Regions from separate parts of the Rhodococcus sp. P4_F3_2 genome, predicted to be linked through region 2. Evidence: riboswitches for the same ligand, from Rfam matches in the RefSeq annotation. Region 2 holds a riboswitch; each other region holds the start of a gene.

Region 1 (9,197 bases), on a different contig from region 2:
TGGTCGGCTTCGCCCAGTTTGTGCAGGCGCAGCACCACCGCCGTGTCTCGATACAACCTCACTCGACCAGTGTCCCACGTTGTACCGACGACCGATCCCGATGCCGCGCCCGATGACAAGTCGGAAATACGGCGGGTCCGTCCGGATAGACTGGCCCGATGCCGAGCGACGCAATTGCGCAACCTGTCACTGCAGAGTTGACCGGTCGCGAAGCGCGGTGGGAGCGACACAACTCCGAGCGTCAGAAACGGATACTCACCTCGGCTGTCGAACTGATCGAAGAGCGCGCGGCAGGTGCCGAGGTGTCCGTCCAGCAGATCGCCGACCGTGCCGGCCTCGCCAAGTCGGTGGTGTACCGACAATTCAGCGGCCGAGACGACCTCGATCGACGAGTCCGAGCGTTTGTGCTCGGCCAATTTGCGGCGGCCCTGGATGCGTCGATGAGCATTTCGGTAGGCACTCTCGACCAGATCCTGACCCGAACCATCAGCGCCGTCGCCGAGTGGATCACCGAGCATCCGCGGATTCACGAGTTCATGGGTACCGGCCCCACCGACTACGACGACGAGAGCATCGACGCGATCAGCAGCTTGAAGGCGACAATCGCCGACTCGGCCCGCACCACTATCACCGAAGTCGGTCGATCCGTGGGGATCGACTCCTCACCCTTCGATTCACTACCGTTCGCGGTGGTGACAATGGTCGAGGGCACGCTCACCCACTGGGTCCGAAGCACCGATCCGAAACCGAGCCGCGAAGAGATCGTCGCCGACCTCGCGAAATACACCTGGTACATGTTCGACGGCGTTGCACGCTCGAGCGGGCTACAGATCGATCCCCATGTCGAATTGTCCACGCTCATAGCCGAGCTGGTGTCCTCCGACGGAGGAACTTCGCGGCCGGACTAGTTCCGGGTCTTGTCGGAACGCTTCGGCTCGCCGCGGTAGCGGGCGTAGTCGCCGTCGATGCGCAGCTTTCGCCACGCACGCTTCGACACCGGATTCATCAATCCGAGTTCGTCTGCCAGGGCTCGCATTTCACCGAAGTAGTTACCCAGGATGCGGCGTGAATGTGGGCTCCCCCAGAAGGCGCTCTTCATCACCTCGTCCGGGATTCCGAATTCTTCGGCGAATTCCTTTGGCGGTGACATGATTTCGCCCGCAAGCCAACGCATCGTGCCGGGGAAGGCGACCGATGTGATGGCTCGACTCGTACGACTGAGTCTGGGGACGTGATTGCGCAGGAACTCGTGAGCAAACGAGATGTGTCTCGCTTCTTCGGCGATGTGAATCTCCATGGTGCGGAGCATGGCCGGCGGCGTGTCCTTACCCTCGCGGATGAGATCCTTCTGGAAGTGGTCGATCGGTTCTTCACCAGCCAGAATGCCGATGAAGAAGATGACCGGGAACTTTGCTCCCAGCACTCCGATGATCGGCGACAGCCGCCGGAACATCGGACGCATACCCGGTACGTCGATGTCCATACGATTGACGAGCTCTTGGAACATCTGGATGTGATTGCACTCTTCGGTCATCTCGTGCAGGCAGTACCGGAACTCAGGCGACTGGTTGGGGAGCGCCATGATGTATTGCAGCATTCCCCGGATCAAGATGCTCTCGAATGCCGAACCCACCTTGGTCACATTCGCCTGACGCCACATTCCCATGGCGATTCGACGCTCCAACGACTGGTCCTGGTACCACTGCGTCGCTCCGAGCGGATCCGACACGGATGAGAGCACCCACCTCGGATCATGCGGATCGATCGCGAACTCTGGTGAATCCCAGTCGATGTCGAGATAGGGATCGAAACTGCGGGCAACTGAGCCCTCGGACAAAGTCTGCAGTACCTGGCGGTACGGCTTTTCCACTTCGATCGACGCTGACCGAGCCATCGGTGTCTCCTCACGGCCAGTCCGCCGATTGGAGTCGACGGACTTGAATGAGGTCAAACATAATGGGACACCGCGTCCCACGCAACCCCTTCAGGGGCCTGATTTCAGGCCCGCCGCACCGGGATGATCTCGCGAACCTTCTCGTCTCGGAGATACAGACCCGCCCACATGACGATTCCGGTGTAGACGGCAAACAATGTCGTGCTCAGCAGAGGCTGTTCCGCTCGAAGGTTGGTCAACACGGCTCCGCCCAGGTAACCGGTGAGCAGAATCGCGCCGAGTATCGACGTTCGCGGAATCACGTACAGCGCAAGGCAGATCAGTTGCACCACCCCGGCCGTCAATGCCAGCGAGTCCGGCAACCCAAGTTCGGCGGAGGCGTCCTTGACGGTCTGAAGGTTGAGAATGTGAATGATGCCGTCGAAGAGCATGAAAACGACGAACAGCCCACTCAGGACGTATCCGACCTTGCGAGCCGTGGCCGAAGGTGTCGTCGTCGTGGCGTTACCGGAAACAGTTTCGTTGTGGACGGGCTGGGTGGTCATCGGAATCTCCTGGGGCGAAGGCGAGCGGCCGGTTGCCACTTCGCTTGCAATTACGACTCCCGAGCGATCGAAAACTCATCGCGCCGGCCGTTACTACACACCCGGCGTTCGGGACGATTCACCTCACGTGGTCTGATGGACGGTGACACGGGGTGCCGAAAAAGTCGGCTGAGATCAGACCCGATGAACCTGACCAGTTAGCACTGGCGGAGGGATGTCGACATGACCGAACAGCAATTTCAGCGCGCATTGAACCTCGACGAGCAGATCGTTCTGATCACCGGTGGCGCCCGCGGGCTCGGCGCCGCACTGAGCCGAGCATTCTCCCGCTCGGGCGCCCGCGTAATCGTGAACTACAACAAGAGCCGCGATGCCGCCGAGGCCCTGGTCGCCGAACTGGGTGAGGATCGCACCTTCGCAGTCCAGGCGGACGTGACGGACCGCAGTTCCGTCGACCAGTTGTTCTCCGCTGCACGCGAGAGATTCGACGCACCGATCTCGACCGTGGTCGACAATGCACTGGTCGACTTCTCGTTCAACGGCGATGCCCGGCCGAACGCGGACACGATCACCTGGGCCGACTTCGACTCTCAACTACGCGGAGCTGTTGCCGGAACACTCAATACCACCCAGGCAGCGCTACCAGGCATGCGCGAACTCGGCTTCGGCCGAATCATCACTGTCGGAACCAATCTGGTCCAGAATCCGGTAGTTCCTTACCACGACTACACCGCTGCCAAGGCCGCACTGTTGGCACTGACACGGACGCTGTCCGCCGACCTCGGTCCGGACGGGATCACAGTCAACATGGTCTCCGGCGGCTTGCTCCGCACCACCGATGCGAGTGCCGCGACACCGGAAGCCGTGTTCGACATGATCGCGGCAAGCACTCCCCTGCGCCGAGTCACGACGCCGGACGAATTTGCCGACGCTGCACTCTTTTTCGCCTCCCCATGGTCGCGGGCCGTGACCGGCCAGAATCTGGTTGTCGACGGCGGACTCGTCAAGAACTGATGGGCGCACAGCTACGGATAGGTGCGTTCCTGCTCGGTTGCGGGCATCACAGTGCGGCGTGGCGACACCGCGACTCACCGGTCGAAAGTCTCGGTGACATCACGTATTACGAGTCGCTCGCCCAGATCGCCGAACGCGGCAAGCTGGACGCCGTTTTCTTCGCTGACGGTCACAGTGTTCGAGAACCCGAGTCTGGTGCGTCGTGGTTTCTCGAACCGATCACCGCGTTGACAGCCATGGCACGAGCGACGGCGAACGTCGGCCTGGTCACCACCATCTCCACGACCTTTCACACGCCATTCCACGCGGCACGACTTTTGGCATCGCTCGACCACATCAGCGGCGGACGGGCCGGATGGAACGTCGTGACCTCGATGTTCGACCAGGAAGCGCGCAACCACGGACTCGAGGCGATGCCCGATCACGCATCCCGATATGAACGAGCCGACGAATTTGTCGAAGTGGCCCTCGCATTGTGGGATTCGTGGTCGGAAGACGCGCTGATCCTTGACCGGGCGGGACGTTTTGCCGACGCAGGCAAGATTTCTCGCATCGATCACGACGGCAAGCATTTTCGTGTCGACGGCCCGTTGACGGTTCCTCGATCCCCGCAGGGCAGACCGGTTTTGTTTCAGGCCGGGGCGTCCGAGCAGGGTCGCGATCTGGCTGCGCAGCGCGCCGAGGCGATCTATTCGGTTGCCTACGACCTGCCCAGCGCGCAGAGCTACTACGCGGACGTGAAGTCGAGAATCGAGCGCGCCGGCCGGGATTCGAACTCGGTCGCCGTCATGCCGGGGCTGGTCACCTACGTCGGAAGTACTGTCGCCGAGGCACGGGCCAAGAAGGCCGAACTTGATCGCCTGCTGCCCACCGAACAGTCGATACGCCAACTCTCGTTGTTCACCGGACAGGATTGCGAGGACTGGGATCTCGACGGGCCCGTGCCCCCGTTGCCTCCACTCGAAGCATTCAGCGGGCCGCAAGGACGCTACGCAACTATCCTGCGGATCGTCGAGAAGGACGCACCGACTGTGCGGGAACTCCTCGGGACGCTCGCTGCGGGTGGTGGCCACGCAACGATGATCGGAACACCGGAGTCGATTGCCGACGAGATGGAATCCTGGTTGAACTGCCGCGGTGCCGACGGTTTCAATCTGATGCCGCCGACCTATCCGCAGGGCCTGGAAGATTTTGTCGATCACGTGATTCCAGTGCTGCAGGCGCGTGGGTTGTTCCGACGCGAATACGAGGGAGCGACTCTGAGAGAAAACCTCACCTAGTCCGGCAGTAGCGGCACCGACAGGTCCGGATCGCGTCCCAGGAGCACTCCCCTCGTGAGAGCCGCTGAGCCGAACTTCTTCCGGACGCTGTCCATCGCCGAGTCGAGGGCGGCAGTGTCCGGACCCGCGAATCCTGGACCGTCGAAGGGCAATTCGAGTTGTTCGGCGCGGTCCCGATCCAGGTTGGAGACAGCGACACCGATCAACGTGATGCCCTTGTCCGCGATCATCGGTATCGCTTCGTCCAGCAGCACCATCGAGGCGTTCAGCAATTCCGCTGTGTCGGCGGTGGACCGGCGCAGCGTGTGAGATCGAGTTGCCCGCGTGAAATCCGCGAAGCGAAGCCGGAGCGTGACCGTGCGCCCCGTCCGCTGCGCCGAACGCATGCGTCGACTGACACGATCGACAAGGGACATCAACGACGCATCGAGTTCTGCGCGGGAATGGGATCCGCGACCAAGCGCATGCTGAGCACCCATCGAACTGCGGCCATGATAGGCGCGGACGGGGCGCGGATCTCGATTGTGCGAGAGCGCGTAGAGATGGCGACCGGCGCCGCCCCCGAGAATCGAGACGATCGAGGATTCGTCGTGCCGAGCGATGTCACCCACCGTCACGATGTCGAAGTTTCGCAACTTCTGGGCCGTGATCTTGCCGACGCCCCACAGCTTCTCGACCGGCAACGGATGCAGGAATTCGGTCTCGCCCTCCGGCGGCACTCGCAGCAATCCGTCGGGTTTCGCGAATGCACTCGCGACCTTGGCCAGGAACTTGGTGCGTGCGATCCCGACCGTGATCGGTAGTCCGACCTGCTCGGCCAGGTCGCGTCTGAGGTTGGCCCCGATCTGCAGCGGGTTTCCCACGATTTTGGCCAGCCCGCCGACCTCGAGAAAGGCCTCGTCTATGGAGATTCCTTCGACCAGCGGCGACGTGTCGTGAAAGACGTCGAACACGTCCTTGCTCGCCTGCGAGTACGCCGACATTCGCGGGGGAACGACGATTGCCTGGGGACACAGTGATCGAGCCTGACCACCACTCATCGCAGTTCGAACCCCGAATGCCTTGGCCTCGTAGCTTGCCGCCAGGACCACGCCACCACCGACGATGACCGGTCTGCCCGCCAGAGTCGGGTCGTCACGTTGCTCGACCGATGCGTAGAACGAATCGAGGTCCGCATGGAGGATCGTTGCGTCACCCGTAAGTCGACCACCCCCAGGATGATTACCGCCAGAACGGGCACCGCCAGGGTGATTACCTGGCGTTTCTCGATCCAGCGGTTCATGCGACACGAACATATGTTCCCATGCGCCACCGACACAACGAAAGGCCGCAAATAGATTCCATGGAATTAATCACGAATCGGGCGTACGGTGAAAGAATGATTCCACGGAATGCATATCGGTTCGGGGTCTGCTCATGACGGGGTCGGACCTGAGCGGTCACTTCGACAACCTCGTCCGCTTCGAAACCGAACTGTGGACGGCCGTCGACCAGCGACTACGAATCGAGCACGACCTGCCACTGAGTCGATTCGAGCCGATGCAGATCATCGACAGGCTAGGTTCCTGTCGGGTCTTCGACATTGCCGAAGCCCTCGCGATCACCGTCGGTGGCACGAGCAAATTGGTAGATCGGATCGAGTCCTCGGGGCACTGCCGTCGACAATCCAATCCCGCCGACAAACGATCCTCACTCATCGCGTTGACCCCCGACGGCATTGGCCTCTTGCAGCGGGCGAAGTCCACGTTCGACGACGAACTGGCACGCCGTCTCGGTTCCGTGCTGACGCCCGAGGCTCTCGATCGGTTCGGCGCCACACTGGCCACGCTGCGCGAAGCCAACCGTCGACTGACACTCATCACCAAGGAGAAAGCATGACCGACACAATGCGCGCAATCGTGCTCGACGCCCCCGGCCCGCCAGAAGCATTGACGATCAAGGAGATTCCCATACCGGCGCCTACCACCGGCTGGGTACTGGTCCGCGTGAAGGCCTTCGGCCTCAATCGATCCGAACTGCACACCAGGCTCGGCCTCGCCGAAGGCGTGACGTTCCCGAGGGTGCTGGGCATCGAGGCCGTCGGCGAAGTGGTGAACTGCCCCGGCGGGGAGTTGACCGAAGGGCAGCAGGTCGCCGCCATGATGGGCGGGATGGGTCGGGTCTTCGACGGCGGATATGCCGAGTACACGTGCGTTCCCGTCAGCCAAGTCGTTCCCTTCTCCAGCAAACTGGACTGGTCGACAGTGGGAGCTGTTCCCGAGATGCTGCAGACGTCGTACGGCTCGCTGACGGTGGGACTGGATGCGAAATCCGGTCAATCCCTACTGATTCGAGGCGGAACCTCCTCGGTCGGCATGGCAACCGCAGTCCTGGCGAAGCAGTGGGGGCTCACGGTCCTTGCGACCACCCGCGATGCGAGCAAGACGTCATCGTTGACCGCGATCGGGGTCGACCACGTTGTCCTCGACGACGGTGCCGTGGCAGGCCAGGTGCGAGACATTTTCCCGGACGGTGTTGATCTGGCTCTCGAATTAGTCGGAACACCAACACTTCCCGACACGTTGCGCGCCACTCGCGTTCACGGGACCGTGTGTTTCACGGGCATGTTGTCCAACGAGTGGACAGTCAAGGACTTCTATCCGATCGACTACATTCCACGCGGAGTGCGATTGACCTCGTACGGCGGGGACGCGTCCGACCTGCCTGCCGACGTACTGCAAGACTTCCTCTCCGCTGTCGCGTCAGGCGAGGCGGTGGTACCGATCGACGAGGTGTTCGCATTCGAGGACATCGCGCAAGCGCATGCCAAGATGGAGGCCGGTACGGCTCGTGGCAAATTGGTGGTGATGATCTGACCTGGTTTCTCACACCTGGTTTCTCACACCACGAATCGATAACCCATCCCCGCCTCGGTGATCAGATGCTTGGGGTTGGCCGGGTCGTCCTCGAGCTTGCGACGAAGTTGAGCCAGGTAGACACGCAGATAGTGAGTCTCGGTGTCGTAAGCCGGTCCCCACACCTCCCGAAGCAATTCCTTCTGCCCGACCAGCTTTCCGCGGTTGCGCACAAGCATCTCGAGCATGCCCCACTCGGTCGGAGTCAGGTGCACCTGTTCACCGCGCCGACTCACCGTTTTGGCAGCCAAGTCCACCGTGAACGACGCGGTCTCGACCGACGGTTCCGAGGTATCGGCCGCCGAGGTTCCACGCCTCGCCGCTGCGCGCACGCGGGCCAGAAACTCGTCCATCCCGAAGGGCTTGGTGACGTAATCGTCGGCACCGGCATCGAGGGCCTCGACCTTGTCCGCGGAGTCGGTGCGCGCCGACAGCACGATGACCGGCGCCGTGCACCAGCCACGCAGGCCTGCAAGTACTTCGGTGCCGTCCATGTCCGGCAGTCCGAGATCGAGAATCACCACGTCCGGCGGCCGTTCCGCTGCAGCGCGCAAGGCCCCTGCTCCGGTGGACGCCGTCACCACGTCATATCCACGCACAGTGAGGTTGATGCGTAGTGCCCGCAAGATCTGCGGTTCGTCGTCGACAACCAGTATCCGGCTCATGACTCGCTTCCATTCGTTCCTGCACCGGCCAGTTCGACCATCATCGTCAACCCACCGCCCGGAGTGTCGGTGGCACTGACCGTTCCGCCCATCGCGTCGACAAATCCGCGCACCACGGACAACCCGAGTCCGACGCCGCCCGTGTTGTCGCGATCCCCCATTCGCTGAAACGGCTCGAACATCGATTCGGCTTCACCACGGGGTACACCGGGGCCGGTATCTGCGACGGTGATGACGGTGCGGTCTCCGACGCGTGCTGCTCCCACTCGCACCGGTGTTGTGCCGCCGTACCGCAATGCGTTGTCGACGAGGTTGGCGATCACTCTCTCGAGCAAACCCTGGTCGGCTTGCACGGCAACAGTACCCACGTCGACGATCACACTGTGGGACCGGGAGTCCGACCGGCCGCCGATGCCTAATCCAAGCAACGCCCGGTGAACAACTTCGTCGAGGTACACCGCCCGCAACGTCGGCTTGACCACTCCCGCAGCCAGTCTGGACGAATCAAGAAGGTTGCCGACCAGCGCGGTCAACTGATCCGCAGACTCCTCGATGGTGGCCAGTAGTTCTGCCGTGTCCTCAGGTGAGAACTCGATGTCGTCGCTGCGCAAGCTCGACACAGCAGCCTTCACGCCGGCAAGCGGTGTCCGAAGGTCATGGCTCACAGCCGAAAGCAATGCTCGGCGCAGTTGATCAGCCTCGGTCAATGCAGCCGCCTTGCTCGCTTCGACCGTGAGCTTGTCCTGACGGATCATGCCGACCGCCTGGTGCGCGACAACGGTCAACACCCGACGATCACGCGCACTCAACTCCGGCCCCGACAGCATCAGTGCGTATTCGCCGTCGTTTACCTCGCATACGGAATCCGCGTCAGCTTCACGTGCCGGCGGTTCTGCACCCACGGC
Region 2 (8,940 bases):
GACGGGCACCCCGGCGCGCTCGACGATCATCTCGATGTTGTGCGGATTCGCGATACCAAGCCCGGTGCCGATGGGTGAACCGAGCGGCATGACCGCGGCGCAGCCGACCTCTTCGAGGCGAAGCGCCAGCACCGGATCGTCCGTCGTGTACGGCAGAACGGTGAATCCGTCGTCCACCAATTGTTCTGCGGCGGAGACGAGTTCGATTGCGTCGGGCAGCAGTGTCCGCTCGTCGGCTATGACTTCGAGTTTGACCCAGTTCGTCTCGAGCGCTTCGCGTGCCAACTGCGCCGTCAGGACCGCTTCGGCGGCGCCCCGACACCCGGCGGTGTTCGGCAACGGTTCGATTCCGAGGCGACGAAGCAGGTCCAGAACGCCGGTGCCGCCGGCCGCGTCGACTCGCCGCATCGCGACGGTGGTCAGTTCGGTGCCGGAGGCGACGAGCGCTTCCTCGAGCACCGCAAGGTTGGCGGCGCCGCCTGTTCCGGTGATGAGCCGGGAACCGAAGCTGCGGCCAGCGATAGTGAGAAGGTCCTGCTCAGCCACCCTGCACCGCCGTGAGGATCTCGATTTCCCAACCACGTCCGACGGATTCGTCCCAACGCCCGCGAGGAAAGAGCGCACCGTCGACGGCGACGGCGATACCCTTGCTCGGCAACTCGAGGTGCGTCAGTAGCTCGGTCACCGTGACTGCTCGATCGAACTCGAGATCTTCGCCGTTGACGGTGATCCCGATCGGGACCTGCTCACTCATGAATTTTCCTTAACTACTGCGAACCGCTCGGGTTCGGTTCCTTTTACCTCGACCAAAGATGTGCCGTTCAGCAACGCGACCGTCGCATCGGCGGTGACAGGCGTCAGCAGGACACCGTTGCGTCCGTGTCCGGTGGAGACGACAACACGATCGGACACGCGCCCGATCAACGGCAGGTTGTCCGGCGTCATGGGACGCAGGCCTGCCGCGCATTCGTACAGTTCGTATTCGCCGATCGCCGGCATCAGCGCCTCGGCGTCGTTGATCAGGTCCCGTACTCCGGCCATCGTGACCTGCGTGTCCTCACCGGACTCGTATTGTGTTGCGCCGACGACGATTCCGTCACCGCGCGGGACGAGGTAGGCGGGCCGCCCGTGGACGCTTCCGCGGATGGTGCGGCTGGGCGCCGGGGTGACTCCAGGCCTACTCCGCAGGCGAAGGATTTCGCCCTTGACCGGGCGTACCGGTAACCCGGGCCACAGCTTGGGTGACGCGATACCGGCGGTGAGCACGATCTGATCGGTGTCGAGTTCGGCGAGGTCGTTGACGGCACGCGCGATCAATTCGACGCCGGATTCCGCACAGGCCTTCTGCAATGCCTCCAGCAGAAGTCTGTTGTCGACGGCGGACTCACCGACAGCCATCAGTCCCGACCGGATGCCCCGGCCGAGCATCGGTTCGAGTTCGCGGATGCGGGCGCGACCGAGAACTTCGAGTTCATGGCCCTGCGCGGTCACCCACTCGGCGATGGTCTGCAGGTCCTGCGCGTCGGCCGCATCGAGTGCAACCGTCAGCGAACTGTCCGCGGTGAAGACCGATGGCCCGAACTTTCCGAGCTCCTCACCGAACGTCGGCCACCGTTCCAGGGACGCTGCACCAACCGTCAACGCTGTCTCTTCACCCGGCCAGCCTTCGGAAAGCGGGGCGAGCATTCCGCCCGCCACCCACGAAGCACCTGATCCAATGGACGGGTCGTGCAACCGAACGGACCACCCGTCGCGGGCTGCTCGCCACGCAATGGCGAGACCGATGACACCGCCGCCGACAACCGACACCGTACGAGCGTGTGTACTCACGAAACTCCACCTCCACTTCCTGCGCCGGCATGATCCGGGTCAGGTCTGACGGTCGGGATCTGGTCGCGATCCCCTCTCAGCCCCACGAACCTCGCAGTCACGACAAAAAGTGACAGCGACGTTTCAGGACTCCCGTGTCGAACCTTGCTCCCTAGAGGCTACCGTTTGCTCCGTGCACCCCACACATCCCAGTAACGTCATCGACCGGCGCGAGCGCCTGGCAGCAGCACGGCTGTACCTGTGCACCGACGCGCGCCGCGAGAAAGGCGACCTCGCGCAGTTCGCCGAGGCAGCCTTGTCCGGCGGAGTCGACATCATCCAATTGCGTGACAAGGGCTCTGCCGGTGAGCGCGAGTTCGGCCCGCTCGAGGCCAAGGACGAACTGGTAGCACTGGGCATTCTCGCGGCCGCAGCGCGACGCCACGGCGCATTGTTGGCAGTGAACGATCGCGCGGATCTCGCGATGGCTTCCGGTGCCGACATCCTCCACCTCGGGCAGAACGACATTCCCGTCCCCTACGCACGAACCGTTGTCGGTGAAGACGTCGTCATCGGGCGTTCGACGAGTAGTCGCGCGCAGGCGAGTCTGGCCGCAATCGAAGAGGGCGTCGACTACTTCTGCACCGGGCCGGTCTGGGCGACACCGACCAAACCGAATCGAAGTGCGTCCGGTCTGGAACTGGTTCGATCGACCGCCGACGCCGCACCGCCGCGCCCCTGGTTCGCAATCGGCGGCATCGACGAGGAACGCCTGCCGGAGCTGCTCGATGCCGGTGCCACGCGCATCGTCGTCGTGCGGGCAATCACGCAGGCGTCGGATCCCCAGGCGGCTGCGCAGCGCCTCGCCGCCGCCGTCGCTGGACGCTGAAAACCGGTAACTGGCGACCGTCAACTGTTTGCCGGGCGATTTCTGCACAGTTACGGGTCAGCACGCCTGACTCGAAACATGAACGGAAGTTGTCCGATCAGACAACAAACCCCCAGTTCCTAGGTGCGATTGGATGTCCGAAAAGTCGGATTAAGTGATCTTGATCACAGTTATTTCGATTGCGTGTCGCATCCCATTCGGTTTGTTGTAGTTTACTCCCAGTTACTAACTGAAACCTAGGAGCACTAAATGGGATCCCTCGACACCGGCTCGCTCAGCACCGAATCGCTCGAAGACCTGAACCTCGGCAAGATCAGCGAGCTGCTCAAGCTCGGTATCACCGCGGTCAGCTTCATCACGGCGCTGAACTCGCTCAGCTGAGCCTCGTTTCGGTCGACGACCGAAACACAGAAGGGCCGGACTCCTGAGGGGTGTGTGGGTCGCCGGCCTGTAGGTCTTCGGTCTCGGCTGGTACAGGCGCAGTTCGGAGCTCGGGCCACGAGGAACCGAATCCCGGATGCAATGGCAGCGAATCGACGTCGGCTTCACGCACCCACCGCAACTCGGTGCTCTCACCGTTGGCAACCGTCGACAGCGGATGCGCCGCATCAGCCACGACGGTGGTGTAGGTCCACCCGCTGTCCGCGTGCATCGTCACTACCTCACCGCGGACGCGAACGGCGTCTTCGGCGATTCCGGCTTCTTCGTGTGCCTCCCGGACAGCGGCGTGCGTCGTGCTTTCGTGTGAGTCCCGTGCTCCACCGGGCAATGCCCAGGTACCACCTTGATGGCTCCACGCCGCACGATGCTGCAGCAAGACCAGGGGCGATCCGTCCGAATCGGGGGCGCGCAGAAGCAGTCCAGCGGCTCCGTGTTTACCCCAATGCCGAGTACCGTCCGGTCCGATCGACCAACCGTCACCGTCACCACGCATCGACTACCTCGCTCCGCCTGCTCTCGCCGTTGTCCCACACTAACCGTTTCAAACTGCTCCAGGTGTAGGTGATGCTTATATGCTCGCGAAGATGCCCTGAATCATTTCTCGGCGGCATCATTTCTCGGTAGCCCGCCTACAGCGAAGTGAGGTGCTCGATGGTCGACCGTGTCGTCCCGTCCATCGAACCCCGGTCGCTGCCGCCCGCCGAGGGCACTTCGGTATCGGCGGAGGACGAGCGAGCACTTCTGCGGCGCGAACTCCAGGCATTCATGTCCTCGACGCCTGGCCGGTTGACCGTCGTCGGAGTGATCTTGATTGCGATCACCTTGATCGCCGGACTCCTCGCCACCGCAGCGATCGAGAACCGACAGGCGAACCTCGACCTCCTCCTCGTCGAAACCGAACCTCTCGCCAACTCGGCCCAGAACCTCTACAGCGCGTTGTCTTTGGCAGACGCCGCCGCGGCCACCGCCTTCATCTCCGGCGGCCTCGAACCCGCCGAAGTACGCGACCGATACACGCAGTCGATCGGTGAGGCGTCGGCGGAGATCGTCCAGGCGTCGGCCGGTCTCGACTCGACTGATCTTGCCGGGCACAGCGCGTTGACCACCATCTCGACCGACCTCTCCGTCTACACCGGGCTGGTCGAAACTGCACGGGCGAACAATCGCGTCGGAAACCCGGTCGGGGCAGCATATTTGAGCGAGGCCTCGCAGTTGATGCAGACCTCGCTGCTGCCGATGGCTCAGCAACTGCACGCCTCGCAGGAGACCCTGGTCTCGCAGGTACAGCGCGATTTCGAGACTCCACCGTGGTGGCCGATCGTGGCATTCGTCCTCGTGCTGTGCGCGCTGGTGGCAACACAGGTGTACTTCTCCCGCAAGAGTCGCCGACGCTTCAATCTCGGGTTGATCCTTGCCTCGCTCGCCGTCGCGGCTGCGCTGCTGTGGCTGCTCACCGTCGGACTGGTGTCCGCACTTGCCACCGGACGTGCACTCGACGCGGGCGCCGAGCCACTGCACGAACTGACCGAGGCCCGGATCATGGCACAGCAGGCACGTACCGTCGAAACCCTCACGTTGGCGAGACGGGATTCAACTGCCGAGGACAACGTGACGTTCACTCGCAAGGTCGACGCCCTGCGCGACATCCTCGAGGGCCTACGCAGCGACGAACGCGCCCGAGTGAACAACGAGGTGCTGACCGCCGCACTGGATTCGCGCGAGCAATGGGTGGCTGCGCACACGCGCATGTACGACCGTCTCGGGACCGGCGACTTCACTTCCGCTGCCGCCATCACCATCGGCTCCGGAGAACAGGATTCGGCCGCGGAATACGGAAAGCTCGATCACGAACTCTGGCAAGGAATCGTGGATTCGCGCACAAATCTTCGGTCCGACGTCTCGTACGCCTCACGTGTGTTGGCTGCCTCTGCACCGGGCATGACTGTATTGGCAGTTCTCGGAGTTGCCGGAATCTTCATCGGGTTCTGGCCCCGACTGCGGGAGTATCAGTGACGGGAGTACCGGAGATGCGGAGGAAGCTCCCGGCCGTGTGCGTCGCGGTTCTGGCAGCGTCCGTGCTGGCGCTCGCCGGTTGCGGTGCAGATCGAGCCGAAGACCTGAACAACGCGGCCGCCACGTCGTACACGGAACCGCCGCTGCCGGCCGAGGCCACCATCGCGCCCAGCCCGACACCGACGACTACCGCGTCGTGCACCAACCTCACTGCAAGCCTGCGCCCCACACCCGCAGACGCATCTCCGCAGCCACCCACGCCGAGCCTCGACGCCATCCGCGCCCGCGGGCGGCTGATCGTGGGCCTGGACACCGGTTCCAACCTCATGAGCTTTCGCGATCCGGCGACCGGACGCCTCGAAGGCTTCGACGTGGACATCGCCCGCGAGATCGCCCGCGATCTGCTCGGCGACCCGGAGAAGATCGAGTACCGAATCCTGACCTCGGACGATCGGATCGCCGCACTCCAGGAATCCATGGTTGACGTGGTCGTCAAAACCATGACCATCACGTGCGAGCGGCGCGAGAAGGTCGACTTCTCGACGCAGTACTTCTCCGCCGAGCAACGAATTCAGGTCCTGCAGGGTTCACCGGTACGCGGCATCGCCGATCTCGCAGGCAAGCGAGTCTGCGCTGCCCGGGGAACGACGTCGGCTACGCGAATCCAGGAGCTCCAACCCGAAGCCACCGTCGTGACCGTCCCGATGTGGTCCGACTGCCTCGTCGTCCTCCAGCAGGGGCAGGTGGACGCGATCAGCACCGATGACACGATTCTCGCCGGACTCGCCTCGCAAGACCCGTATCTCATGATGGTCGGTGGTTCGTTGGGCGTCGAGCCCTACGGAATCGGAGTGAACAAGGACAACCCCGACTTGGTCCGATTCGTCAACGGAACCCTCGAGCGAATCCGGGGTGACGGGACCTGGAACCGTATCTACGACCGTTGGCTCAGCGTCCTCGGTCCGTCACCCGGTCCCCCGCCGGCCGTCTACCGGGATTGAGGCTGACATGACCGAAGAATCCGGCCCCGAGCCCGACGCCACGCAAGCCTCCGTACCCCCCGAGCCTGACTCCACGCAGGCAGTTCACCGCGAGCCTGACTCCACGCAGGCAGTTCACCGCGAGCCTGACTCCACGCAGGCATCCCTACGCTCCGAACCCGAAGCCACCGGTGCCTACGAGCGCCTCGAACCGACCTCGGCCCAAATACGAGGAACCACGCCGTCCGCATCCTCCTCCCCTACCGGCCGCTCCACTCGATCCCGCCGCAGCCGGTCGGGACGAAAGCTGCGCCTCGGCGGCGGCCTGGTCGAAGTTCCCCCCGTCCCGCAGATCGACCCCGCATCTGCGGTGATGAGTGACCCGACGGTCCCCGAGCGCAAACGGTTCTGTTGGAAATGCAACGAACCGGTCGGCCGTAAGAGCGCAAGCACCAAGGCAACTCAGCACGGCACCTGCCCCAAGTGCGGTTCCACTTTCGACTTCCGCCCACTCCTCGAAGAGGGCGAATTGGTATCAGGTCAGTACGAGGTTCAAGGGCCCATCGCGCACGGCGGCCTCGGATGGATCTACCTCGCGATCGATCGTAATGTCAGCGACAGGTGGGTAGTTCTCAAGGGACTCCTGCATTTCGGTGATTCCGAAGCGCAAGCCGTTGCGGTAGCCGAGCGTCAGTTCCTCGCCGAGGTCGCCAACCCCAGCATCGTCAAGATCTTCAACTTCGTCGAGCATCCGCGCCCGGACGGGACACCCATGGGGTACATCGTCATGGAGTACGTGGGCGGACGATCATTGCGCGAGGTGCTGGCCGAATTCCCGGACGGCAAGCACATGCCGATCGAGCAGGCAATCGGCTACGTACTGGAAATCCTTCCGGCGCTGAGCTATCTGCATTCCACCGGCCTGGCGTACAACGACCTCAAACCCGAGAACGTGATGGTCACCGAGGACCAGCTGAAGCTGATCGACCTCGGCGCCGTATCCGGAATCGAAGACTACGGATACCTGTACGGCACTGCCGGCTATCAAGCGCCGGAGATCATCGAGACCGGCCCGACCATCGCCTCCGACATCTTCACCGTTGGAAGAACACTCGCGGTTCTCACCCTCGACATGCCCTCGAAGCACGGACGGTACCTCGACGGCCTTCCCGAACCCGAGGACGAGCCACTACTGCGCGACAACGAGTTCTTCCACCGCCTGCTTCTGCGCGCCACCGACCCGGATCCGAAGAAGCGTTTCCAGTCGGCCGAGGAGATCGCGGGCCAACTCACCGGCGTTCTGCGAGAAATCCTCGCGGAGCAGACCGGGCAGGAGAATCCCGGGCTCTCGCTCGTGTTCAGCAGGCAGCGAACGTCTTTCGGCACCGATGAATTGGTCGGGCAAACCGATGTGTACGTCGACGGTGTCAGCCACGACGCTGCTCTCGATCCGCGCGAAGTTGCGCACGCACTTCCCATCCCGTTGGTCGACCCCACCGATCCCAGCGCGCCGTTGCTGGCGGCAGCGGTGCACAGCGAACCGTCTCAGACTCTCGATGCGTTGAAACACGCCCGCGAGAACGGAATCGACCGAACGTCAGGCACACCGGCGGCCGCCATCTCCGGCGAGGTCCGACTGGCCGAGGCCAAGGCTCATCTCGATCTCGGCGATCCGGAGACCGCGCTGAGTGTTCTGGACGAACTCCAGCAGAGCATCGGTGATCACTGGAAGATCGAGTGGTATCGAGGGCTTGCAGCGTTGCAACTGGACCGATTCGAGCCCGCCTTCAGTCATTTCGAGACCGTCCTGACGGCTCTGCCGGGCGAGGCTGCACCCAAACTCGCGTTGGCGGCGACAGCAGAACTGATCCTCCAGCATTGGGAGAGCGACGACCCGGACCAATGGTGCCGCTTCTCGGAGAAGTACTACCGCACCGTCTGGCGGACCGAACGGAACTACGTCAGCGCAGCATTCGGGCTCGCCAGGCAACTCGCCGATCACGGCAACAAGAAGGCAGCCATCGCCGCCCTCGACGAAGTTCCCACGTCTTCCCGGCACTACAACGTCGCACGGATGTCGAGCGCTCTGACGATGCTGTCCGGCGTTCCGATCGCCGAACTCGACGAATCGACTCTGAGGGAAGCCGCCCGTCGCGTTCGCGCGCTACCGGCCGAGGAGAGCCGAAGTCTGCAGATGCGAACCCTGGTGTTGGGCACGGCACTCGATTGGATTCGCTACGGAAACCGCTCGCACACCGAACTCGAACCCATCCTCGACCTGCCATTCACCGAGCAGGGTCTGCGCACCGGAGCCGAAGCCTGCCTTCGCGCCCTCGCCCGCGCCACGACCTCCCGCACGCACCGCTACGCCCTCGTGGACCGGGCGAACGCGGTGCGTCCGCGCAGCAATTTCTGACGCGCTCCCCGAGATTTACAGCGCGGCCACCAAAGCCTTCGCCGCGCGGGCGATCGCCAACTCCTCGTTGGTGGGGACCACCAGCACCTCGACGGCCGACGTGGATGCGGAGATACGACGCTCGTCGCGGCTCTTCGCCTCGTTGAGAGTCGGGTCGACCTCGATTCCAAGACGGGAGAGGCCGGCCAGGCTGTCGCGTCGTACGTCGATGTTGTTCTCGCCAACACCGCCGGTGAAGGTGATGACGTCGACGCCACCGAGTTGAACGATGAAGGCGCCGATGTACTTACGGAGCATGTGTACGTAGACGTCGTATGCAAGTTGTGCGTCTTCGTCGCCGCCCTCGATCAGTGCGAGCAGGGCACGGAAATCGTTGACTCCCGACAGTCCCT
Region 3 (13,249 bases), on a different contig from region 2:
GCGCCCGAACCCTCGGTCGAGGCGTAGTACTCGTGGATCACCGGCCCCCACCAGTCGATCATTGCCGCCTTCACTTCAGGCGGACAAGGAGCAGCAGCATGAATGGCGACCTTCACCGTCGAAACGTCGTAACGATCGCGGGTCTCCTTCGGAAGTTTCAACATTCGAACGAACATCGTCGGTACCCACTGACTGTGCGTCACAGCGTATTTACCGATCAACTCCAGCGCGGTTTCGGCTTCGAATGCATCCATCAAGATCACGGTTCCGCCGACCGAATTGATCACGCCACAAAAGCGCAGGGGCGCCGCGTGATAGACCGGAGCCGGGCACAAATAGACTGTGTCGTAATCGAACCCGTACATCGGCGCGAACACCGCGGTGTACGGATCCATGGTGGCGTCCACCTCGCCCTCCGGAAGGTCTCCCTTGATCCCCTTCGGCCTGCCGGTGGTTCCGGACGAGTACAACATGTCAGCCCCACGTGGCTGCGAGTCGAGTGGATCGGCGGACTGAGCATCGACCGCATCCTCGTAGTCGTCGAAACCCTCGAGGGCGCCGCCGTACACCAATCGGTGACGCACGCGCGGAATCAGCTTCTCGTCCAACGGAACTGCTGTCGACGCCTGACCCGACGCCACCAGAATTGTCGCCTCGCAGTCGTCGACGATGTAGGCGGTCTCCGCAGCCGTGAGATGCCAGTTCACCGCAGTGATGTAGAGACCTGATCTCAATGCTGCCCAGTACACCTCGAACGCCCGGAGATCGTTGTTCGAGATGAGAGCGACGTGGTCCCCAGGCTTGGCACCGACACTTCGGAAGTATCGCGCCAACTGCGTCGACCGTTCGTCGAGTTCCCGGTAGGTGATGGACTCACCCGTCGCCGGGCGAATGACGGCGGGCTTGTCCGGCGTGGACTGGACAAAATTTCCTGGAAACACGAAGACTCCTCTGTCGGTGACGACAACGCCGCGTGAGCCTGCTTCGGCGTCGACAATCCTGGTCTACCACAGGAACTCTGCCTCCCTCGGATGTTTGGCGACACCGACTCGAAGCATGGGAATGCCCGCTCACTTATCCGGCGCGACATACAGTGAGGAGAACCGCACCGTCCGAAACAGGAGATGTCCGCATGAGTGGTTGGCCCCAGGACGCAGTAGTCGACGCGTTGACCGAGGAATGGAGAGTCATCGACGCACTGCTTGCAGAACTCGACGGTGACCAGTGGTTGGCACCGTCCAACCTGCCGGGGTGGACGGTCCATGACATCGTGTCCCACCTGATCGGTACGGAATCACTGCTCGCGGGCATCAATCCGCCGTCGATCGACCTGGACGTGCACGCATTGCCTCACGTCCACAACGAGATTGCGGCGTTCAACGAGCGCTGGGTCGAAGGCCTGAGGCGGACACCGCACGCGGACTTATTGGCCCACTATCGCGATATCACTGCCACGCGAGCCGACGCTCTTCGCTCGATGACGGGCGCAGACTGGGACGCCGAGACACAAACACCAGTCGGTCTTGCGCCCTATGGCCGGTTCATGCGCATTCGGACCTTCGACTGTTGGATGCACGAACTCGACATCAGAGATGCAGTCGGCATTCCGGGCGAGGAAGGCGGATTGCGCGCGGAGACTGCATTCGGCGAAATCACCAGCGCGCTCGGATTTGTCGTCGGGAAACGAGGAAAGGCACCCGAGGGAGCACGGATCACTTTCGAACTCGAAGGGCCACTTGCCCGTTCACTTCACATCTCGGTCGATGCGCGTGCAACGCTCGTCCCGGAGCTGGACGGCCCGGCGACCACGACCATCTCGATGAGCTCACCGCTCTTCACCCGGATTGCCGGTGGCCGCGTCCAGGCGTCCGATCACCGAACCGACATCTCGCTTCGCGGTGACACCACCGTGGGCGCACGCGTCGTCGACAATCTGGCGTTCACGATTTGAGAGCTGGGCGGGTAGGTCGCGAAGGTACTGAGAAGTGAAACTGTTTCTCTCGTCCTACCGTTTCGGCGACCACCGCGAGGCTTTTGTCGATCTTGTAGGCCGCGGCGCACGCATAGCGGTGATCGCCGCGGCTGCAGATTCGTGGCCCGTCAATGCCCGCAGTTCGGCAGTGACAAGCGAATTGACTCCACTACGGGCCGCGGGCTTCACGGCAGAGGAAGTTGACGTCCGAGACTTCCTGGGTGCAACGGAAGCACTCGAAGTCCGACTTCGCGAATTCGACTGTCTGTGGGTTCGCGGCGGAAACACGTTTGTCCTGCGAGCTCAGCTAGCCCGAAGCGGCGCAGATCGGGTCATAGAGATGCTGGTTCGTTCGGGCCTCGTGGCCTATGCGGGATACAGCGCGGGAGCGTGTCTGGTGACTCCGACTCTGATCGGGCTCGACGCGTCGGACGACCCCGCTGAAGTCACGCCTACGTGCGGTATCGACCCGATCTGGTCCGGGCTCGCGCTGGTCGACTTCGCGATAGTGCCGCACGGCGGCGATTCGTTACTCGAAGATCCGCAGGTGACCGCGCGGACGGTCGCAGCGCTGACCACTGCTGGCGCGCAATTCACCGTGCTTACTGATCAAGAGGTGATAGTCGTCGACCGCTGATCTGACGCAGACGGTTGATCTTGACGCAGACTGGGGAGTCGACTTGGCCCGACTGGATCAGCCGTGCTCTGCCACCGCGGTTCCGGCTGCCGGCGACTGACGCTCCAGCCTCGTCCACGCAATCTCCCAGCGCTTGACCGAGACCTCGTCGGCGTCCTCGAGAAGGGCGTCGAGGAGCAGGCGCGGATTTTCGCGCCATGCCAGTTCGGCGGCATGGACCTCCGCAGCCGAGAACAACCCGGACGCCTCGAGATCGCGAATCCACTCGCAGATCTCGCCCCGGTGGATCCGCGCGATGGTCTCGTATCCCAGACCTTCGTCAAGGAAGTCGTACGAAAAAATTGCGGCAAAGTAACTGTTCGACTCACGCTGCCCGAAAATCATGTGCGTTCCTTCCTCGAAGTTGTCCGACGAAGACTCGAAATCGAACCGTTGCGAAGCCGCACCAAAGTTTCTTTGGCGAAGTTGTAACGCTTCTTCTATCCCCGACGATTCAAACGCTAACCCCCCAAGCGGGTCTTTGGGATCACGTCCGAGAAACGATCTGATGACCAAGGCAATACCCCTGGGGTTTCCGGGCGCTCGCACCCTTCGCCGACACACAATCCGCGCCCCGCTGACCTGCAATTTGCCCGTTTCAGGCCCTCCACTTAATCCATCCGAACAGATGACAAAAAACTTTGTGACGAGTCCCACATATTGGGATGTTTACGTTCGTGATGCATATGTATCACCCAATGTGGGCACAAAAGTACGGGCAAATCGGCACGTACAGACCAGTTTTCTTCCTGATCCGACACGACCAAGGTCCCTTGAACGGTCGTCCAGTTGTAGTTGCGCTAAGTAACGGAACTCACGCCGGCAAGCGATATTGCGGACCGCCTGCCAGGTAGCGTGGCTCCACAGAACGCAGACGCGGCGCGCCGCAACCGGCCGCCCTTTCGAAACGGAGCCCGAAGATGACCGAGACAGTGGCGCACAACTCCGCGGAAACGCGCTTCGAGATCCGTGTCGACGGCGAACTGGCCGGTTTTGCCGAGTACTCGGACCATTCCGGTGTCCGTGATTTCCACCACACGGTGACGTACCCACAGTTTCGCGGGCGCGGGCTTGCCGCCATCGTGGTGCGTGAAGCGCTCGATCAGACCCGGAACGAGGGATTGAAGATCCTTCCGACGTGCTCGTACGTCGAGAAGTTTGTTGCAGAGAACCCCGTTTACCAGGCATAGCCGAACGAGGACGGTCCGCGAAAAATCACTCGCGGACCTGCAACCCCCGCTGCTAGCGTCGATGGTGCCGTCGTCGAAACTCTCGAAATCCTGGTCGGCACCATCTCGGGGAAGGAAAGAACGTGGTCGCCTCAGCAGATCGGCGCCCACCTGCATCCGAGGACGTAGTTACCCCCAGCTATCTCCCTCTCGTCCTCGTCAATCTCGCGACGCTGTTCTCGGCGATCGGCAACGGTATCGCCATCGTCGTACTCCCCTGGCTTGTTCTCGAACGAACCGGCAGGGCTACCGACGCGGCGATAGTTGCCGGCGCAGCAGCCATTCCGTTACTCGTGTCGAGCCTGTTCTCGGGGACATTCGTCGACAAATTCGGACGCCGTCGAACGTCGATGATTTCCGACGCTCTTTCGGCGATGTCCGTAGCGGCGATCCCGATCATCGCGGCCACCGCGGGCTTGACGATCCCGGTGATCGCGGCGTTGGCCGCGCTCGGTGCGGTGTTCGACCCCGCCGGAATGGCGGCGAGGGAGTCCATGCTGCCTGCAGCAACTCGGACAGCCAAGTGGAAGCTCGATCGCACCAACAGCGTGTACGAGGCCAATTTCAACGTCGCATATCTGATCGGCCCTGGCATCGGCGGTGTCCTGATCGCAACGATCGGGGCGGTGAACACGCTCTGGGTGACGGCGGCTGGTTTTGTGTTCTCGATCGTCGTGGTTGCCTTCATCCGCCTTCCTGGCGCCGGAGTCCCCGAACACGAACATCGTCCGAAATCGATCTGGCACGGCACACTCGACGGTCTTCGGTTCGTCTGGAACAACAAACTGCTGCGCACTCTGGCGCTGATCGACATGGCCGTCGTCGCGCTCTACATGCCGGTGGAGAGTGTCGTGTTCCCGGTGTACTTCACAGAGTTGGATCAACCGGCGCAACTCGGATCGGTGCTGATGGCATTGGCGATCGGCGGCATCATCGGCTCTCTCGCCTACGCTCCGCTGGCACCGATCATGTCCCGGCGACTGATCATGATTTTTGCCGTTGCCGTTCTCGGCATAGCGATGCTTGCAATGGCGCTTCTACCTCCGCTGTGGGTGATCCTCGTGCTCGCCGGACTGCAGGGGCTCGTCTACGGACCAGTCGGCCCGATCGCCAACTACGCCATGCAGACGCACAGCCCGGAGCACATGCGCGGACGCGTCGTCGGTGTCATGACGTCGACTGCCTACGCCGCCGGCCCGCTGGGTTACCTCGCGGTCGGCCCTCTGCTCGATCAACTCGGAATCGCGTCGACCTTTGTGGCCCTGTCGATTCCGATCATCCTGATCGCCGCAGTCTGTGCCTCCCTGCCGGTGCTTCGCGAACTGGATCGTCCGCGGCACTCGACCGACGTCAGTTGAACCCCATCACGTCGTTTCCCCAGGCGACGCGCAGTCCGTGATCGGGGTCGCTGACGAGGGTGTCGGCCGAGTCGATCAACAGCGTCGACCGCTTCTCTTCCTCGTACGGCGCCCAGTGCTTCGAACCGTCGAGAGCTGCCGGCACGGCATGCCGCGCGAAGGCCAGCCATCGCCGTTGAATACGGCCGGCTACCTCCATCGCAGCCTTCCGTCCACCCAGCCAGAACGTGGGGTCGACGTTCAGTGTTCCGAAATTGCCGAATACATAGGGTAATTCGGTCGCGTGGCCCGCGCCGATCCGTGCGGCCTTGAGCATCGGCGTCGCGTGATCGAAGCGGTACACCCACGTAGGGGAATGCCGGCAGTGGGCGTCGGCGATCCACAGAGTCGGCATGCGAAACGCCGCGTCCCGCGACAGTGCCAGCGCGCCACTTGGTTTCGCGTGATCAGGGTAAGCCGACATGATCTCGGCAAGTTTGGTCGCGGAGATGTCTGGGTGATCATCCGCCAGCAGTTGCAGCATGGCCTCGACCGACTGCGCGCTCACCGGCATCAGCGGAGACTTCATGAACTTGAAGATCGACGCCTCGTCCTTGTTGGAACCGATGATCAGTGGGATTCGGTGCGCGTAACCCTTCTGGAAAGCCGCAACCGGGTAGTGCGGCACCAGATCACGATCGACAACGGGTGCCATCGCCAAAGTTCCCGGAATCCGGGTCGGAATTTCGTTGACCAGGTCATCGCTTGCCTTGACGAGCAGTTCCAGATCCGTGGTCAGCAGATCGCCTGCGTCTTCAGGGTCGATCGAGAGCAGTTCGAGAAACCGCTCCGCCACGGTCTTGGCGCGCTCGGCCCCGTAGACGGATGTCGCGGGAGGACTCTGGGCAATCGCACGATGGAACAGACCTTCGGCGCTCGGACAGGTCATGAGCGTCGTGATGGATCCTGCGCCGGACGACTCACCGAACACCGTCACCGCACTCGGGTCACCCCCGAAGGCGTCGATGTTGTCTCGAACCCATTCGAGTGCCGCAATCTGGTCTCGCAGACCACAGTTCGATTCGAAAACGGTATCCGCGGTGGAGAATCCAGACAGGTCCAGGAATCCGAGGGCACCGACGCGATAGTTGAAGGAGACGAGAACGACGTCACCGGTTTCAGCCAGATGACGGCCGTCGTAGATCGTTTGGGCGGCGGACCCGAGGCAGTAGGCGCCGCCGTGAATCCACACCATCACCGGTCGCGGCGTGCCGTCGGGGCGCGGGGCCCACACGTTGATCGACAGACAGTCTTCGTCGATTTTGAAGGCCCGGTCGATCGGAACCGCCGGGCTCTGGCCCTGCGGCGCGATCGGCCCGAACTCACGACAGTCGCGCACCCCGTCCCACGGCTCAGCGGGTTGCGGCGCGCGGAATCTCCGTTCACCCACCGGCGCTGCTGCGTAAGGCATGCCCTTCCACGCGAACATTCCGCCATCCGGATACCCGCGGGCTTCTCCGCCGCGGGCACGGATCACCAGAGTTCCGTCCTCGCCGAGATTCGGTCGAACGTCGGTCTCCATGTCTGAATCCCCTCCCGACCCGCGCGTGTGGCAAACAAGACCAAACGTACCAACATAAGGCCGATGTGCGCCGACTACTCAACTGCCAGGTAGCCGCCGACGAAGCAGAGGCTCGGTGTTAAGGTCGCCTAGTTCTGACACGGGGTGCTCCGCATGGGCGGGGCTGAGAACACACCCGGGAACCTGATCAGGTAATGCTGACGAAGGGATGTCATGGCTACTACGCAGCCTGCATACAATTCTGCCGAAAACTCGGTGGCCACAGCGCCGTCGACGGATCGGTTCACCGATCGGCTCTGGGCCGAGACGAAGGTCCTCCGCGAGTCGATCGACTCACTGGAGTTCCTCAAACGCCTCGGCGACGGAACCTTGCCTCTCGACGCGTTCCGCACGTACATCGAGCAGGACAAGCTTTATCTCGAGGGGTATTCGAAAGCGTTGTCCCTGGTCGCGGCCCACGCCCCGGATCCGCAGTCGGCGGGCTTCTGGTCGAATTCCGCGTCCACGGCAGCGACAGTGGAATCTGCGCTTCACGACGGACTTCTCACCGGTGGAATTCTTCCAGCGGGATCGGGAAGGCTCGAGCATTCGCAGGCCTGCCTGGGATACGTCTCGTATCTGACGGCGACTGCGGCAACTGCGCCTTACCCGGTCTCCGCAGCGGCAGTACTCCCCTGCTTCTGGATCTACGCCGAGGTCGGCCGCGATCTTGCCGCTTCAGCGCGCGAGGTACTCGACGCCGATCCGTCGCATCCGTACGCACAGTGGGTCACGACGTACGACGCACCCGAATTCCACGAGTCGGTGGCGCAGGCCCGCGTACTGGTCAATGCTGCGGCCGAAGCAGCCACCGAGACAGAGCGTGAGGCGATGAGTGAAGCATTCCGCATCGCCAGTCGCTACGAGTTGATGTTCTGGGATTCCGCACTCCACCAGCAGCCTTGGCCGGCGTCGTGATGTCGTTTGCGGCGCTGCGCCGCACACTTGCCACGTCTGCCGCGATCGCAGCCGCATTCACAGTTCTGACCGGATGCGCCGCTGACACCGGCTCGTCCGACGGGACCATTCGGTTCGCACTCGACTGGACCCCGAACACGAACCACACCGGTTTGTACGTTGCACTCCAAGAGGGCTACTTCGAGGACGCCGGTCTGGACGTCTCGATCCTGCCGTACAACAACACCTCGCCCGACACCCTGGTCGACGCCGGCAACGCGGAGTTCGGCATCAGCACACAGAGTCAGGCCACGTTCGCCCGAGCGGCCGGCGCCGCCACGACGTCCGTCATCGCGCCACTTCAGCACCGCGCCACCGGCATCGGTGTGAAGGCGGATCGTGCGGACATCACGCGCCCGCGTGATCTCGACGGAAAGACGTACGCCGGGTTCGGCGATCCCGGCGAAGTCGAGACACTGCAGCAGATCATCCGCAACGACGGCGGGACCGGGAACTTCACGACGGTCACGCTCGGTACGTCCGCGTACGAAGCCGTGTACTCGGGCCAGGCCGATTTCACGGTCTCCTACTTTGCGTGGGAAGGCCTCGAAGCGGAGCGAAACGGAACTCCGATGCGGTACTTCCAGTACACCGATTACGGCTTCCCCGATGCGTATTCGATCGTGATCAACGGCAACCAGCAGTGGTTGAAGGACCATCCCGACGAGGCACGCAAGTTCGTCAAAGCCGTTCAACGCGGATATCAGACTGCTGCCGACAACCCGGACCAGGCCGCGCAGGATCTCATCGACGCGAACCCCGGAGCTTTCACCGACGAAGACCTCGTCCGTGACAGTCAGCGGATGCTCGCCGCCGACTACATGAAAGACGCCAACGGCGTCGTGGGCGCCCAGAATCTCGAAACCTGGTCGGGTTATTCGGGATTCCTCTTCGACAACGGATTGCTCGCCGGACCGGACGGGAAGCCGCTGACCCAGAAGCCGGACTGGTCGGAGTACTTCACCAATGAGTATCTCGACGCGTCCTGACGTGAGCGGACGGCTGGTCTCGGCCATGCGGCGGGCGCTTCCCGCGCTCGCCGTGGTGGTGCTCCTCGTAGCGGCGTGGCAGATCTACGTCGAGATCAGTGGGATTCGGCCGCAGGTACTTCCGTCTCCTGGTCGCGTTCTGTCCCAAGGGTGGGACAATCGCGAGATCATCTCCGGCCACGCCTGGTCGACATTGCAGGTCACGTTGGTCGGCTTCACTGTTTCACTGGTGTTGGCCTGGATTCTTGCTGTGGTCGTGGACTTTTCGCCGTGGTTGTCACGCGCGCTGGTACCACTTTTTGTCGTCTCGCAGACGCTGCCGATCATCGCCATCGCGCCGCTGATGATCATCTGGTTCGGCTTCGGGTTGTTGCCGAAGGTGTTGGTGATCGCGCTTGCGACGTTCTTCCCCATGACCATCGGACTCATCGAGGGATTTGCCGCGGCCGACCGTGAAGCGGGCGCTCTCCTGCGCAGTATGGGCAGCACTCGCTGGCAGGAGTTCCGATACGTCCGCCTTCCTTCGGCGATTCCGCGATTCTTCACCGCCCTGCGTATCGGTATCACCTACGCGGTCGTGGGCGCGGTGTTCTCCGAATACGTCGGCGCTACTTCCGGTTTGGGCATTTACATGAGCACCCAGAAGAACTCCTTCCGCACCGACCTGGTGTTGGCGGCCGTACTGGTGACCGCGTTGATCAGCGTCACGCTGTACTTGCTGACGTTCGCCATCGAGCGCATCGTTGCACCATGGGCGATGAACGAAAGGTCGCGGACATGACTGACCCGATGGTCGAGGATGCAATGGTCGAAATCCAGGACCTGACCAAGAGGTTCGACACGGCCGGAGAATCGCGTCTCGTACTCGATTCGGTGTCCTTCCGCGCCGACGCGGGCGAATTCGTGTCGGTGATCGGGCCGAGCGGCTGCGGCAAGAGCACGATCTTCAACGTCCTGGCCGGGCTCGAATCCCCGACCTCGGGTTCGGTCCGTGTGGGCACGCGCGCAACTGAATCCGAAGCAGCCGCCGAGGTGCACACCGCGTACATGCCGCAGAAGGATCTTCTGTTCCCTTGGCGCTCGGTACTCGACAACACGGCCCTCGGTTTGGAAGTGCAGGGAGTCGGCAAGAAGGAAGCACGCGAGCGCGCTCGTGAGTTGTTCCCCGCGTTCGGCCTGTCCGGATTCGAGGACGCCCGGCCGTCACAGCTGTCCGGCGGTATGCGCCAGCGAGCGGCGATGCTGCGCACCGTTGTTCAGGGCAAACCTGTCCTGCTGCTCGACGAGCCGTTCGGCGCACTGGACTCGTTGACCCGCACCGAGATGCAGGCTTGGCTGCAAGACGTGTGGCAGCAGTACCGGTGGACCGTGCTGATGATCACCCACGATATTCGTGAAGCGATCTATCTGTCCGACCGCGTGGTCGTTCTGTCTGCGCGTCCGGCAACGGTCAGGTGCGTAGTCGACGTTCCCTTGCCGAGACCACGCGAGCTGGACATGATCACCACGCCCGAGTTCGCCGACGTCGAGCGTGAACTGCTTGCCGTTCTCCACGACGAGACGCGCAAGTCGCTACGCCCCTAGCGGTTACTGATAATGCAGTAGTTACTGATAATGCGCTGAGAGAGTTTCGAGTTCACCTGGAGTTCAGGAGAATGCGCACCGAAACCTGACGAGGTCACGTACCATGATCCGGCACTTTCACCCAAAACGCCTTAATATCAGCAAGATCCGAACGCTCGACACGCAGTCCGTCAACGCTGCACAATTCTCCGTACTCTTCGGTAACGTACACTCGGTCGCCTACGAGACCAACGGCCAGAAGGTAACTGGACGGTAAAGCGGAATCGTGGAGGCACAGTCATCGCAACAGATTTGGAAAGGGACAGCGTGAGCACACTGCAGTCAGGTCAAAGCCTCGGAGTCGGCCAGGAACTCAAGTCCGACAACGGCGCATACACCCTCACCTTGCAGGACGACGGCAACCTGGTTCTGTCCGAGGGCGGACAGGCTGTTTGGGCCGCAGGCACCAACGGATCCGGCGCCAACCGCGCCGAGGTGCAGACTGACGGAAACTTCGTCATCTACAAGGACTCCGACGCCGTGTGGGCATCGCAGACCGCAGGCAACGACGGTGCCTCCCTCTCGGTTCAGGACGATCGCAACGTCGTTCTGTCCGCCGGTGGAAATGCTCTGTGGTCTTCGGACACTGCAATCGAGGCTCCGGCCGCCGAGGCTGCCCCGGAGCCCGCTCCGGCACCGGAGCCCGAGCCTGCACCCGCCGCTCCGGCAGCGCAGAGCTACACCGTCGAAAGCGGCGACACCCTGTGGGCAATCGCGGAGCGTTTCTACGGTGACGGCAACCAGTACCAGCGCATCGCGGATGCAAACGGCATCCCGACCCTGGGTGCCGACGTCCGCGTCGGCACCCGGGGCCTTTTGTGTTCTACGCCACACAGATTCGCGTCCCGCCCAGCAGGCCCTGATACTCCATTGCGGCATCTTTTCGCCTACAGTACTTCCGTACTGCTCCCGAAGGACAGGTGTGCATGAAAGACAGAACAGTCATGATCGGCGCTGTCGCAGTGGCCGCTCTCTCTCTGACATCAGGCCTCGTTTTCGGCGGAGCAGCCGGCGCATTCGGTTCCGGCGGCCCTGTGGTGAAGCCTCCCGCTCTGGTCTCGTCGGTTTCCGTGGAGTCCGTCGCCGGGATCGAACCGGCCGCGTTCTACAGCTCGGTTGCAGTTCCCACGGTTGTCATCCCGCCGACGCCGACCTGGCGAATCGCCGACGAGACGACTGCTCCTCGTAATCAGCCGCTGGTGGTGACCGCGACAAGCACGAGCTCCGCTACGTCCACTACGACTGCAACGAGTACGACAACACCGGTCTCGTCCACCACCGCGTCGGCTACCGCGACCTCGTCACCGACCGCGACAGCCACGACCACCAAGACCAGCACCACCCCAGTTGTCACGACCGGGTCCACGCCGCCCGTCGTCGAGGTCTCGCCCGTTCTCGCCGGATAGTCCTCGCTCTTTCGCCTGCATACCGCCTGGCGTGACGGCGGTTACAGGCACACTTCAGTCGCCGCTCTCAAATACCCGATCTACCTGCGACAACCTTCCTAGTCGTCACGGTTCGTGGCCCGCTGCAATCCGGTCGACCGGAAAAGGACAGCAGCATTGTCGGGAGCTCGCGATACCGTATAGGTCTGAGCTTTTGCGGAAGGAGGTGGCTGATGAGCGCAATGGGCTTCGATCTCGATGTCAGTGTCGACCGGGCATGGGCAGAATTTCAACGTCGCCTCGGCGATCACATTTCCATCATGGTCGACGGCGACGTGCTTGCCGTGGAATCGTCCACCGGCGACTTCGATCCAGCTGACGGCGCAGCGCCATGCGTTCAGTTCCTCGTGTGGGACGAGAACACAGTCCGCTGCGAGGTTCCTTCCAACGACTTCCTTCATCCGCGCTATCGACTCGAAGATGCCGACGAACAAAAGTTGATCGCACTCGGCTGGAATCCGCCTTCCGAGAATCTCGACGATCCGAACAACTCCCCCGCCTTCTGCGTCGACAAGGCGCAGAACTGGGCCGATCAGCTCGCAGCGATGACTGTCGCTGCGTTCCGTGATGTGTTCGGTGTGCAGCACCCGGCTTTTCTATCCAGCGATCTCACCGGCAACGAGCAGACTCCGGATTTCGATCCGTCGGTTGTCGAGTCGACAGAACTTCCGACACTCGACCCCACCGCGGCCTACATGCCCAACGACGTCGACCACCTCAAAGAGTTGGTCACTCTCGCTTTGCTTCCCATGCTCGGCACGCTTCCCGAGCGGGACAGCGACGGCGACATACCAATTCGGGTCGGTTCGACTGTCATGTTCGTCGGTCCGCTTTCCGAGTCCATGGACGTGCAGTTGTTCTCCCCACTCGTTCAGGACATCAGCAACCGCACTCGTGCAGCCGAGGTCATCGCCGATCTCAACCGCAAATGGTCGCGCATCAAGTTCGTCTTGATCGACGACCGTCTGTCGGTGTTCCTCGAGGTGGCGGGCTCACCATTCGTTCCCAAACAACTCACCGATACATGCTCAGCCTTGACGTCGTTCCTGCGTACCGTGGACGACGAGTTCGCCGCACGCGTCGGCGGAGACCTCTTCTTCGCGAACAAGACCGGTGACTCCTCCTCGCTGCAGCCCGATCTGACGGCCGAGGACCTGCCTCCCGAACTCGAGACCCTGCTGCATCTCGATCTGGACGTGGCCGAGGATCTCGACGCGGTAGCCGATGTCTGCGGGCGCGATCGCGATCTGATTCTTCAGCTCCTCCACATCAGTAACGAATGGCAGATTCAGCTCCGCAGTCAGGCGGTGGACGCCCACAGTCGCGGGGACGCCGAAGAGGCTGCAGGATACGAGGATCAGGTCGGTGGGTGGGAACTCATGGTCGACCGTCTTCGCGGG

Evidence for each region. A riboswitch is a leader RNA that binds a small molecule or an ion and turns the genes downstream of it on or off. The one in region 2 is predicted to bind thiamine pyrophosphate.
Region 1: another riboswitch for thiamine pyrophosphate. It lies ahead of AC1DWA_RS31360 (3-oxoacyl-ACP reductase); the one in region 2 lies ahead of thiO (glycine oxidase ThiO).
Region 3: another riboswitch for thiamine pyrophosphate. It lies ahead of AC1DWA_RS22565 (TenA family protein); the one in region 2 lies ahead of thiO (glycine oxidase ThiO).

Annotation. Positions count from the first base shown of each region.
Region 1 is NZ_JBFUJN010000057.1:8,907-18,103, forward strand. Features, by position in the region: gene recO (DNA repair protein RecO) at 1-62, opposite strand, end outside; gene AC1DWA_RS31345 (TetR/AcrR family transcriptional regulator) at 159-908, shown strand; gene AC1DWA_RS31350 (AurF N-oxygenase family protein) at 905-1,894, opposite strand; gene AC1DWA_RS31355 (DoxX family protein) at 1,999-2,439, opposite strand; TPP riboswitch at 2,578-2,671, shown strand; gene AC1DWA_RS31360 (3-oxoacyl-ACP reductase) at 2,689-3,453, shown strand; gene AC1DWA_RS31365 (LLM class flavin-dependent oxidoreductase) at 3,453-4,733, shown strand; gene dinB (DNA polymerase IV) at 4,730-6,028, opposite strand; gene AC1DWA_RS31375 (MarR family winged helix-turn-helix transcriptional regulator) at 6,150-6,611, shown strand; gene AC1DWA_RS31380 (zinc-binding alcohol dehydrogenase family protein) at 6,608-7,588, shown strand; gene AC1DWA_RS31385 (response regulator) at 7,612-8,292, opposite strand; partial or broken gene AC1DWA_RS31390 (sensor histidine kinase) at 8,289-9,197, opposite strand, start outside.
Region 2 is NZ_JBFUJN010000024.1:810-9,749, forward strand. Features, by position in the region: gene thiG (thiazole synthase) at 1-546, opposite strand, end outside; gene thiS (sulfur carrier protein ThiS) at 539-754, opposite strand; gene thiO (glycine oxidase ThiO) at 751-1,830, opposite strand; TPP riboswitch at 1,830-1,976, opposite strand; gene thiE (thiamine phosphate synthase) at 2,003-2,698, shown strand; gene AC1DWA_RS23285 (hypothetical protein) at 2,948-3,079, shown strand; gene AC1DWA_RS23290 (NUDIX hydrolase) at 3,072-3,632, opposite strand; gene AC1DWA_RS23295 (hypothetical protein) at 3,791-5,152, shown strand; gene AC1DWA_RS23300 (glutamate ABC transporter substrate-binding protein) at 5,167-6,153, shown strand; gene AC1DWA_RS23305 (serine/threonine-protein kinase) at 6,161-8,548, shown strand; gene AC1DWA_RS23310 (acetate kinase) at 8,564-8,940, opposite strand, start outside.
Region 3 is NZ_JBFUJN010000022.1:90,913-104,161, reverse strand. Features, by position in the region: gene AC1DWA_RS22600 (AMP-binding protein) at 1-941, opposite strand, end outside; gene AC1DWA_RS22595 (maleylpyruvate isomerase family mycothiol-dependent enzyme) at 1,133-1,951, shown strand; gene AC1DWA_RS22590 (Type 1 glutamine amidotransferase-like domain-containing protein) at 1,986-2,609, shown strand; gene AC1DWA_RS22585 (hypothetical protein) at 2,667-2,993, opposite strand; gene AC1DWA_RS22580 (GNAT family N-acetyltransferase) at 3,569-3,838, shown strand; gene AC1DWA_RS22575 (MFS transporter) at 3,961-5,235, shown strand; gene AC1DWA_RS22570 (carboxylesterase/lipase family protein) at 5,228-6,796, opposite strand; TPP riboswitch at 6,927-7,022, shown strand; gene AC1DWA_RS22565 (TenA family protein) at 7,010-7,753, shown strand; gene AC1DWA_RS22560 (ABC transporter substrate-binding protein) at 7,753-8,781, shown strand; gene AC1DWA_RS22555 (ABC transporter permease) at 8,759-9,562, shown strand; gene AC1DWA_RS22550 (ABC transporter ATP-binding protein) at 9,571-10,365, shown strand; partial or broken gene AC1DWA_RS22545 (LysM peptidoglycan-binding domain-containing protein) at 10,672-11,178, shown strand; gene AC1DWA_RS22540 (hypothetical protein) at 11,331-11,810, shown strand; gene AC1DWA_RS22535 (T3SS (YopN, CesT) and YbjN peptide-binding chaperone 1) at 12,023-13,249, shown strand, end outside.